Regions from separate parts of the Ralstonia sp. PBBBR1 genome, predicted to be linked through region 1. Evidence: predicted binding sites of a transcription regulator. Region 1 holds the regulator's gene; the other holds the start of a gene.

Region 1 (4,133 bases):
CGTGCCTGATGCGAGCAAAACATCGCCACGCCAGCCTTCTTGGGCGAATTGGACAGACGCAGGGCCAACCCGTTCCATACGCGAACGGATCTGCAGCAGGTCATCCAGGCGCGCCGGCGCGCGGTAATCCACGGCGGTGCTGCGGACCACGAAAATGGCCCCGGTCGTGTCGGCCAGAGCCTGCTGGTCGACCCCAAGCGCGCGCAGCCACTCGGTGCGGGCGCGCTCAAAAAATTTCAAATAGTTGGCGTAAAACACCACGCCGCCTGCGTCGGTATCTTCCCAATACACGCGCAGGTTCCAGTCAAAAGAAGCCATCGAGTAATTTTACCAAGACGCAAGTGACGGCCAGACATCCACCGACTGGCCGAGGGCTTGCGCTCGAATTCAGGCCATGCCTCGCGTCACGCTGGTGGCCGAGAATGACTGGCAAACGGGCATCAGCTCCATCGCGTTGACATTGAAGTGCGCGGGAAGCGCCGCCATCCAGTAGACCGCCTCGGCAATATCGTCTGCCGTCAGCGCTTCCGTGCCTTCGTAGACCTTCTCTACGCGGGCATCGTCCCCCTTGAAACGGACGTTGGAAAACTCGGTGCCGGAGCAAAGACCTGGCTCAACGTTCGATACGCGGACGCGGGTACCAGTCAAGTCCGCGCGCAAGTTCAACGAGAACTGGCGGACGAACGCCTTGGTGGCGCCGTACACGTTGCCGCCCGGGTATGGGTACGTCCCCGCAATCGAGCCGATATTGATGATGTGTCCGCGATTGCGCTCGACCATGGCCGGAAGTAACGCACGCGTCATATGAACCAGCCCGGAGCAGTTGGTGCCGATCATGCGGTCCCAATCGGTCAGGTCAGCGCGCTGGGCAGGTTCAAGGCCGAGAGCCAGACCGGCGTTGTTGACGAGCACGTCGACTTCGCGCCAGCCCTCGGGCAGGGTGCCCGGCAACGCAGCAACGGCATCGACGTCCAGCACATCCAGCACGAACGGCAGCACCGCGTCGCCCAACTCGGCCTTGAGCGCATCAAGACGGTCCTGGCGGCGCCCTGCCGCGATCACACGATGGCCTTCTTGTACGAAACGCCGCGCGATGGCCGCGCCGAACCCGGCGGTTGCGCCGGTCACGAATACGATCATGAAAGTGTCTCCGGACCTGAAATAGCGAAAGATCAGAGTTTACCTGAAGCCTTGTGCCTTATTGCACCGCAATGTGCGTGTCTGCACGCCCGCTTCTTGCGGCGGCCATGGGGCTGTCGTACACTCGCGAACAACCATTCCACCTTGCGCGACTGGCGAATCCTGAAGCCGCTTCAGCGGCTTCGACATGTGGGCAGCGACCACGAGGAAGCGCAAGGTTTCTGGCGTCATGCACAACGGCGCCTGCCGCTCGCCTGGGCAGCGAATGGGAAGCACAGGGTGACTCGGACACCTCTGCAATCGGCTAACGCCGAGCGCAGTCGTTCAAGCCGCGCGCATGTTTCCCCACGCCTCGCCCGATCTCTGCCATTTCCGTTTCGTTTCAGACCAGACACTCGCCATGTTCGAACGCAGCCGCTATACGATCGACCAGATCGATCCCGAAATCTTTGCCGCCATCCAGAAGGAAAATCAGCGTCAGGAAGACCACATCGAGCTGATTGCCTCTGAGAACTACACCTCCCCGGCCGTGATGGCCGCGCAAGGCTCGCAACTGACCAACAAGTACGCAGAGGGCTACCCCGGCAAGCGTTACTACGGCGGTTGCGAATACGTGGACGTGGTGGAACAGCTCGCCATCGATCGCGTGAAGCAGCTCTTTGGGGCCGAAGCTGCCAACGTGCAGCCGAACTCTGGCTCGCAGGCCAACCAGGGCGTGTTCTTCGCCGTGCTCAAGCCGGGCGACACGATCATGGGCATGAGCCTGGCCGAAGGCGGCCACCTGACGCACGGCATGGCGCTCAACATGAGCGGCAAGTGGTTCAACGTGGTCAGCTACGGCCTGAACGCTCAGGAAGACATCGATTACGATGCGCTCGAAGCCCTGGCACAAGAGAAGAAGCCGAAGCTGATCATCGCCGGCGCATCGGCATTTGCGCTGCGCATCGATTTCGAGCGCATCGGCAAGATCGCCAAGTCGATTGGTGCGTACTTCATGGTGGACATGGCCCACTACGCCGGCCTGATCGCCGCCGGTGTGTACCCGAACCCGGTGCCGCACGCTGACTTTGTGACGACCACCACGCACAAGAGCCTGCGCGGCCCGCGCGGCGGCGTGATCCTGATGAAGGCCGAACACGAGAAGGCCATTAACTCGGCGATCTTCCCGGGCATCCAGGGCGGCCCGCTGATGCACGTGATTGCCGGCAAGGCGGTGGCGTTCAAGGAAGCACTGTCGCCCGAGTTCAAGGCTTACCAGCAACAGGTGGTGAAGAACGCTGCAGCCATGGCCGAAACGCTGATGGCCCGCGGCCTGCGTATCGTCTCCGGCCGCACCGAAAGCCACGTGATGCTGGTCGACCTGCGCGCCAAGAAGATCACCGGCAAGGAAGCCGAAAAGGTACTGGGTGATGCACACATCACCGTCAACAAGAACGCTATTCCGAATGACCCGGAAAAGCCGTTCGTGACGTCGGGCGTGCGCCTGGGTTCGCCAGCCATGACCACGCGTGGCTTCAAGGAAGCCGAGGCCGTGAAGGTCGCCCACCTGATCGCCGATGTACTGGACAACCCGCACGACGAGGCCAACATCGCCGCCGTGCGCGCCAAGGTGGCTGAGCTGACCAAGCAGTTCCCGGTCTACGGCTGAGGCATCCGCCGATGGCCGGATCTTCCGGCCACGTAGTACCCTGCCGCGATGCGCCCCGAATTGAATGAGGGGCCATCGCGGCGTTGTTCTTTTAGCGCAGTGCGTTCTTTGAGGTTGCCGAGGAGACCACCGGCATGAAATGCCCCTTTTGCGGCCACGCGGCCACCCAGGTGATTGATACCCGCATGTCGGAAGAAGGCGACACCGTGCGCCGCCGCCGTCGCTGCGAATCCTGCGACCGCCGCTTCACCACCTACGAACGCATCGAGCTGTTCTTCCCGGCCGTCGTCAAAAAGAACGGCAGCCGCGTCGACTACGACCGCAACAAGGTCAAGGATTCCATGCGCCTGGCGCTGCGCAAGCGCCCCGTTTCCGCCGAAGCCATCGACGAGGCCATCGCCCGCATCGAAGAAAAACTCCTCAGCCACGGCGAGAAGGAAATCGGCAGCGACCGCGTGGGCGAACTGGTGATGCGCGAACTCAAGCGGCTGGACAAGATCGGGTACATCCGCTTTGCGTCGGTGTACCGGAGTTTTGAGGATCTGGCTGAGTTTCGGGACGTGCTGGACGAGGTTGCGGCGACGAATGTGCGGAAATAGCACGCACGCGAACGGCTTCTATCGCCGCTGCGCTCCAGCCGACGACTACCAGCAGCTCGATGCCGTAAGCGTGCCCCCAGATACCATTTTATTCCCCGCCTGATCGTAGCTGAAGGTACCGCATGCATCCGTTGCCTGACCGGCCTGCGGAACGGCTTGAATCGTATAGACCGTCTGCGTAGGCACGACAGAGAAGCTCAGAGCGTAGTAGCCGTTGTCTGACTTGGTATTGGCGTAAACGCCGCTGGCGCCCAATGTCGCGCCAGCGTAGGTGTTGCCCAATGAGCGGTATTGCTCCATTTTCTGAGCCACCGCGAGCAATGCCGTTTTGGCATCCGCGCGCCTGGACTTTTGTATGTAGCCGTTGAGCGACGGATACGCCACGACGGCGAGGATGCCCACAATAGCGACCGTGATCATCAGCTCAACCAATGTGAAGCCGCGGGGCAAACGCCGAGAGCGAGAGAGTCCTGTGTTCATTGGAAGTAGATAACTGAAATCGTCCGTTCAGAGGCGTCCTTTGGATCCAGCAGGAAACGAATCTCTTGCCCCAGACGCAACGACGAGAGGCGGCCCTCATCCCCAGCAGGGCCAAATACGCGCACCGCACGACCGACCTGAAGGCGGTTACCCTGCACGTCGATCTCACCTTTATCCAGATTGAGCGCGGTGACCACGCCACGTATCATGCGAGGTGCTTCACTCGCATGGGGCCGCGCCCGACTCGACGCCGGGCTGGGCGTCAC
Region 2 (4,133 bases), on a different contig from region 1:
CGAGCCAGTCTTCGTTCGGGTTGGCAGCGCGGCGCTGGGCGATGGCCGCCTGCAGCGTGCCGAGCGCCTGGTCGACGTTGGCCAGCGCAGCGGTGTACGCATCGCTTTGCAGGCCCGAAGCCAGCGCGGCGGCGGCCGGCGCGGTGTATTGCGCGAAGACGATGTCGTAGCCGGACTGCACGAGCTTCACGCTGTTCTGCGTCACGCAGGTGTCCACCTGGGCGCAGTCGACGAGCGTGTCAAGGTTGCCGGCTTGCTGATCTGCCTTGAGCAGCGCGGGCAGCGCGGCCGAGCTGACAGCGGCGCCCAGCCGTTGCGTGGTGCCCGCGGCCTTGGCGGCGCTGCGCGCGTAGCTGAACACGCTTGGGGCGGCCAGGGTGGTGATCGTGTCGTCCGTCACGCCATGGCGGTTTTGCCAGGCGCCGGTCAGCACGGTGGCCCAGCTGGGCGTGTCCAGCGGCGGCTGGGCGGTGATGGTGCCAAGCGTCCCGCCGGTCGAAGCCGGCATCACCGCCAGCGCACCCAGGTTCGGCAGGCTGCGCTGCAAGAGCGCGCTCTGCACCTGCGCATAGGTGGCGCCGTCTACGCCGACCACGAGCACCTTCTTGCTGGCGCCGGTGGAGGGCGCGTCCGTGCTGCCCTGGTTGGCGATGGGGCCGCTGTCGCCACCGCCGCATGCGGTCAATGTAGTCGCCAGCGTCGCTGCCACGGTCGTGCTCAGCGCGGCCGTCAGCAGGCGCCGGGCGGGGTGATTCCAAGCCATGTCGATTTCCTCGGTCGTTGTGCGCGGCGCTCGGTGTCCCGCCGCTGTGATTGCGCTCCCTGCAATGCGACCGAAGCGTAGGGTGGGGGGCTGTCGCTCAAGTGACAGCCGCGGCAAGAATGCTGATGCGGCTATTCGGATTTCTTGAGCGGGGAATGTCGGGAAATGCCCCGGTGCGCGGCACGCGTGCACCGGTGCAGTGCGCCGCACACATACCCCTACCGTAGATGAGGTGACGTCTATTGAACTTGCGACGTCGATAGAAAGAATTATTCTGAAGAAACGGTCATTGCGACGCCGCACGCCAGTCCCGCCGACCCTTTGTGCAGACTGGCGTCGCGGGTTTGCGGCACTGCATTGGCGGGTGAAAAATAGCCCTCCGCCCCCACCTGTCAAGTCTAGGCAAATTCGATTGGGCCACTATACTTAGCGTCAATCCCGGAGTTGAACACTAGATGTAGTGGTCGCTTTCCGGGATTCTTATTTCAGCGCCACGCGGGGGCGGGCGTACGGCAGGTCGAGCCGGCGCTTGGGGGCTGAGGAAAGGCAGGGGTCTTTTCCGTCTCATTTCTCCGCGTAGCGCAAGGATTCGCCCAGGGTGTTTCACCATCGGCGAGCCAATAAAACGAACGGTTCAACAGGAGTCCACATGCAGACGGCCCAATCCGAAATCCACTCCGGCACCGCCAATCCTTCGCAATTTGCGCAAAGCGCTGGCGGCACGGCCGTGGCCCCCGGCACCGCTTCCGGCGTCAATCTTGCCGACTACAAGATCATTCGCCGCAACGGCGCCGTGGTCAGCTTCGAGCCTTCGAAGATCGCCGTGGCCATGACCAAGGCTTTCCTCGCCGTGAATGGCGGGCAGGGTGCTGCTTCCGCGCGTGTGCGCGAGCTGGTCGACCAACAAACGCAGAACGTCGTGCGCGCATTGCTGCGCAGCCGCCCGAACGGCGGCACGTTCCATATCGAAGACGTGCAGGACCAGGTGGAACTGGCCCTGATGCGCTCGGGCGAGCACGACGTGGCCCGCGCCTACGTGCTGTACCGCGAGCGCCGCGCCCAGGAGCGCGCGCAAGCCGGCGAAACCCAGCAGCAACCGGCCTTCATCGGCCTGAACGTGACCGACGGCGGCATCACCCGCCCGTTGGACATGGCGGCGCTGCGCAACGTGATCGTCTCGGCCTGCGAAGGTCTGGGCGAAGCGGTGGACCCGGAGCCGATCCTCAAGGAAACGGTCAAGAACCTGTATGAAGGCGTGCCGATGACGCAGGTGTACGACTCGGCCATCCTGGCCTCGCGTACCCTGATCGAAAAGGACCCGGCGTACAGCCAGGTCACGGCGCGCATCCTGCTGCACACGATCCGCCGCGAAATCCTCGGCGAAGAAGTCACGCAAGCGGAAATGAGCACGCGCTACGTCGACTACTTCCCGCAGTTCATCAAGCGCGGCATCAACGCCGAACTGCTCGACGACAAGCTGGCCCAGTTCGACCTGGCCCGCCTGGGCGCAGCGCTGGACGCCTCGCGCGACTTCCAGTTCAACTACCTGGGCCTGCAGACGCTGTACGACCGCTACTTCCTGCATATCAGCGAAACCCGCATCGAGATGCCGCAGGCGTTCTTCATGCGTGTGGCGATGGGCCTGGCGCTGAACGAAATCGACCGCGAAGCCCGTGCCATCGAGTTCTACCAGCTGCTGTCGTCGTTCGACTTCATGTCGAGCACGCCGACGCTGTTCAACTCGGGCACGCGCCGCTCGCAGCTGTCGTCGTGCTACCTGACCACCGTGTCGGACGATCTGGACGGCATTTACGAAGCGCTGAAGGAAAACGCGCTGCTGTCGAAGTTTGCCGGCGGCCTGGGCAACGACTGGACCAACGTGCGCGCACTCGGCTCGCACATCAAGGGCACCAACGGCAAGAGCCAAGGCGTGGTGCCGTTCCTGAAGGTGGTCAACGACACGGCCGTGGCCGTGAACCAGGGCGGCAAGCGCAAGGGCGCTGTCTGTGCGTACCTGGAAACGTGGCACCTGGACATCGAAGAATTCCTGGAACTGCGCAAGAACACCGGCGACGACCGCCGCCGCACCCACGACATGAACACGGCGAACTGGATTCCCGACCTGTTCATGAAGCGCGTGATGGAAGGTGGCGAGTGGACGCTGTTCTCGCCGTCCACCTGCCCGGACCTGCATGACAAGGTTGGCAAGGCATTCGAGCAGGCCTACCTGGCCTACGAAGACAAGGTCGCGCGCGGCGAGATCAAGCTCTTCAAGAAGATGCCGGCGCTGCAACTGTGGCGCAAGATGCTGGGCATGCTGTTCGAAACCGGCCACCCGTGGATCACGTTCAAGGATCCGTGCAACATCCGCAGCCCACAGCAGCACGTGGGCGTGGTGCACAGCTCCAACCTGTGCACGGAAATCACGCTGAACACCAACGACAGCGAAATCGCCGTGTGCAACCTGGGTTCGGTCAACCTGGTCGCTCACCTGGTCAAGCAGGCTGACGGCAGCGTCGTGCTCGATCACGAGAAGCTGAAGAAGACCGTGCGCACCGCCATGCGCATGCTCGACAACGTGATCGACATCAACTACTACGCGGTCAAGAAGGCGCGTGATTCGAACCTGCGCCACCGTCCGGTCGGCATGGGCATCATGGGCTTCCAGGACGCGCTGCACGTGCTGCGTGTGCCATACGCCAGCGACGCAGCGGTGCAGTTTGCCGACACCTCGATGGAAGCCGTGTGCTACTACGCCTACTGGGCGTCGACCGAGCTGGCTGAAGAGCGCGGCCGCTACAGCAGCTACAAGGGCTCGCTGTGGGATCGCGGCATCCTGCCGCAAGACTCGCTCAAGCTGCTGGCCGAAGAGCGCGGCGGCTACCTCGAAGCCGACATGTCGTCGACCATGGACTGGGACAGCCTGCGCGGCCGCATCAAGCAGTACGGCATGCGCAACTCGAACTGCGTGGCGATCGCTCCGACGGCAACGATCTCCAACATCATCGGCGTGTCGGCTTGCATTGAGCCGACGTACCAGAACCTGTACGTCAAGTCGAACCTGTCGGGTGAGTTCACGGTGGTCAACGACTACCTGGTGCGCGACCTGAAGGCACGCGGCCTGTGGGACGAGGTGATGGTCGCCGACCTGAAGTACTTCGACGGCTCGCTGGCCCGCATCGACCGCATCCCGCAAGACCTGCGCGACCTGTACGCAACGGCTTTCGAAGTGGAGCCGCTGTGGCTGGTGGAAGCAGCATCGCGCCGCCAGAAGTGGATCGACCAAGCGCAGTCGCTGAACATCTACATGGCCGGCGCGTCGGGCAAGAAGCTGGACGACACGTACAAGCTGGCGTGGCTGCGTGGCCTG

The links. The regulator NrdR, encoded in region 1, represses ribonucleotide reductase genes. The targets are predictions, from matches to a motif close to CACNANATNTNGTG.
Region 2: CFE42_RS05795 (ribonucleoside-diphosphate reductase subunit alpha) is a predicted target of NrdR. The motif match lies at 1,213-1,226, and genes of this name have one in related genera.

The regions. Positions count from the first base shown of each region.
Region 1 covers NZ_NKIL01000006.1:207,886-212,018, reverse strand. The annotation lists gene ybgC (tol-pal system-associated acyl-CoA thioesterase) at 1-318, opposite strand, end outside; gene ydfG (bifunctional NADP-dependent 3-hydroxy acid dehydrogenase/3-hydroxypropionate dehydrogenase YdfG) at 388-1,140, opposite strand; ZMP/ZTP riboswitch at 1,279-1,407, shown strand; gene glyA (serine hydroxymethyltransferase) at 1,541-2,788, shown strand; gene nrdR (transcriptional regulator NrdR) at 2,923-3,387, shown strand; gene CFE42_RS12115 (type IV pilin protein) at 3,433-3,867, opposite strand; gene CFE42_RS12110 (hypothetical protein) at 3,864-4,133, opposite strand, start outside.
Region 2 covers NZ_NKIL01000003.1:481,734-485,866, reverse strand. The annotation lists gene CFE42_RS05800 (alkaline phosphatase family protein) at 1-763, opposite strand, end outside; gene CFE42_RS05795 (ribonucleoside-diphosphate reductase subunit alpha) at 1,413-4,133, shown strand, end outside.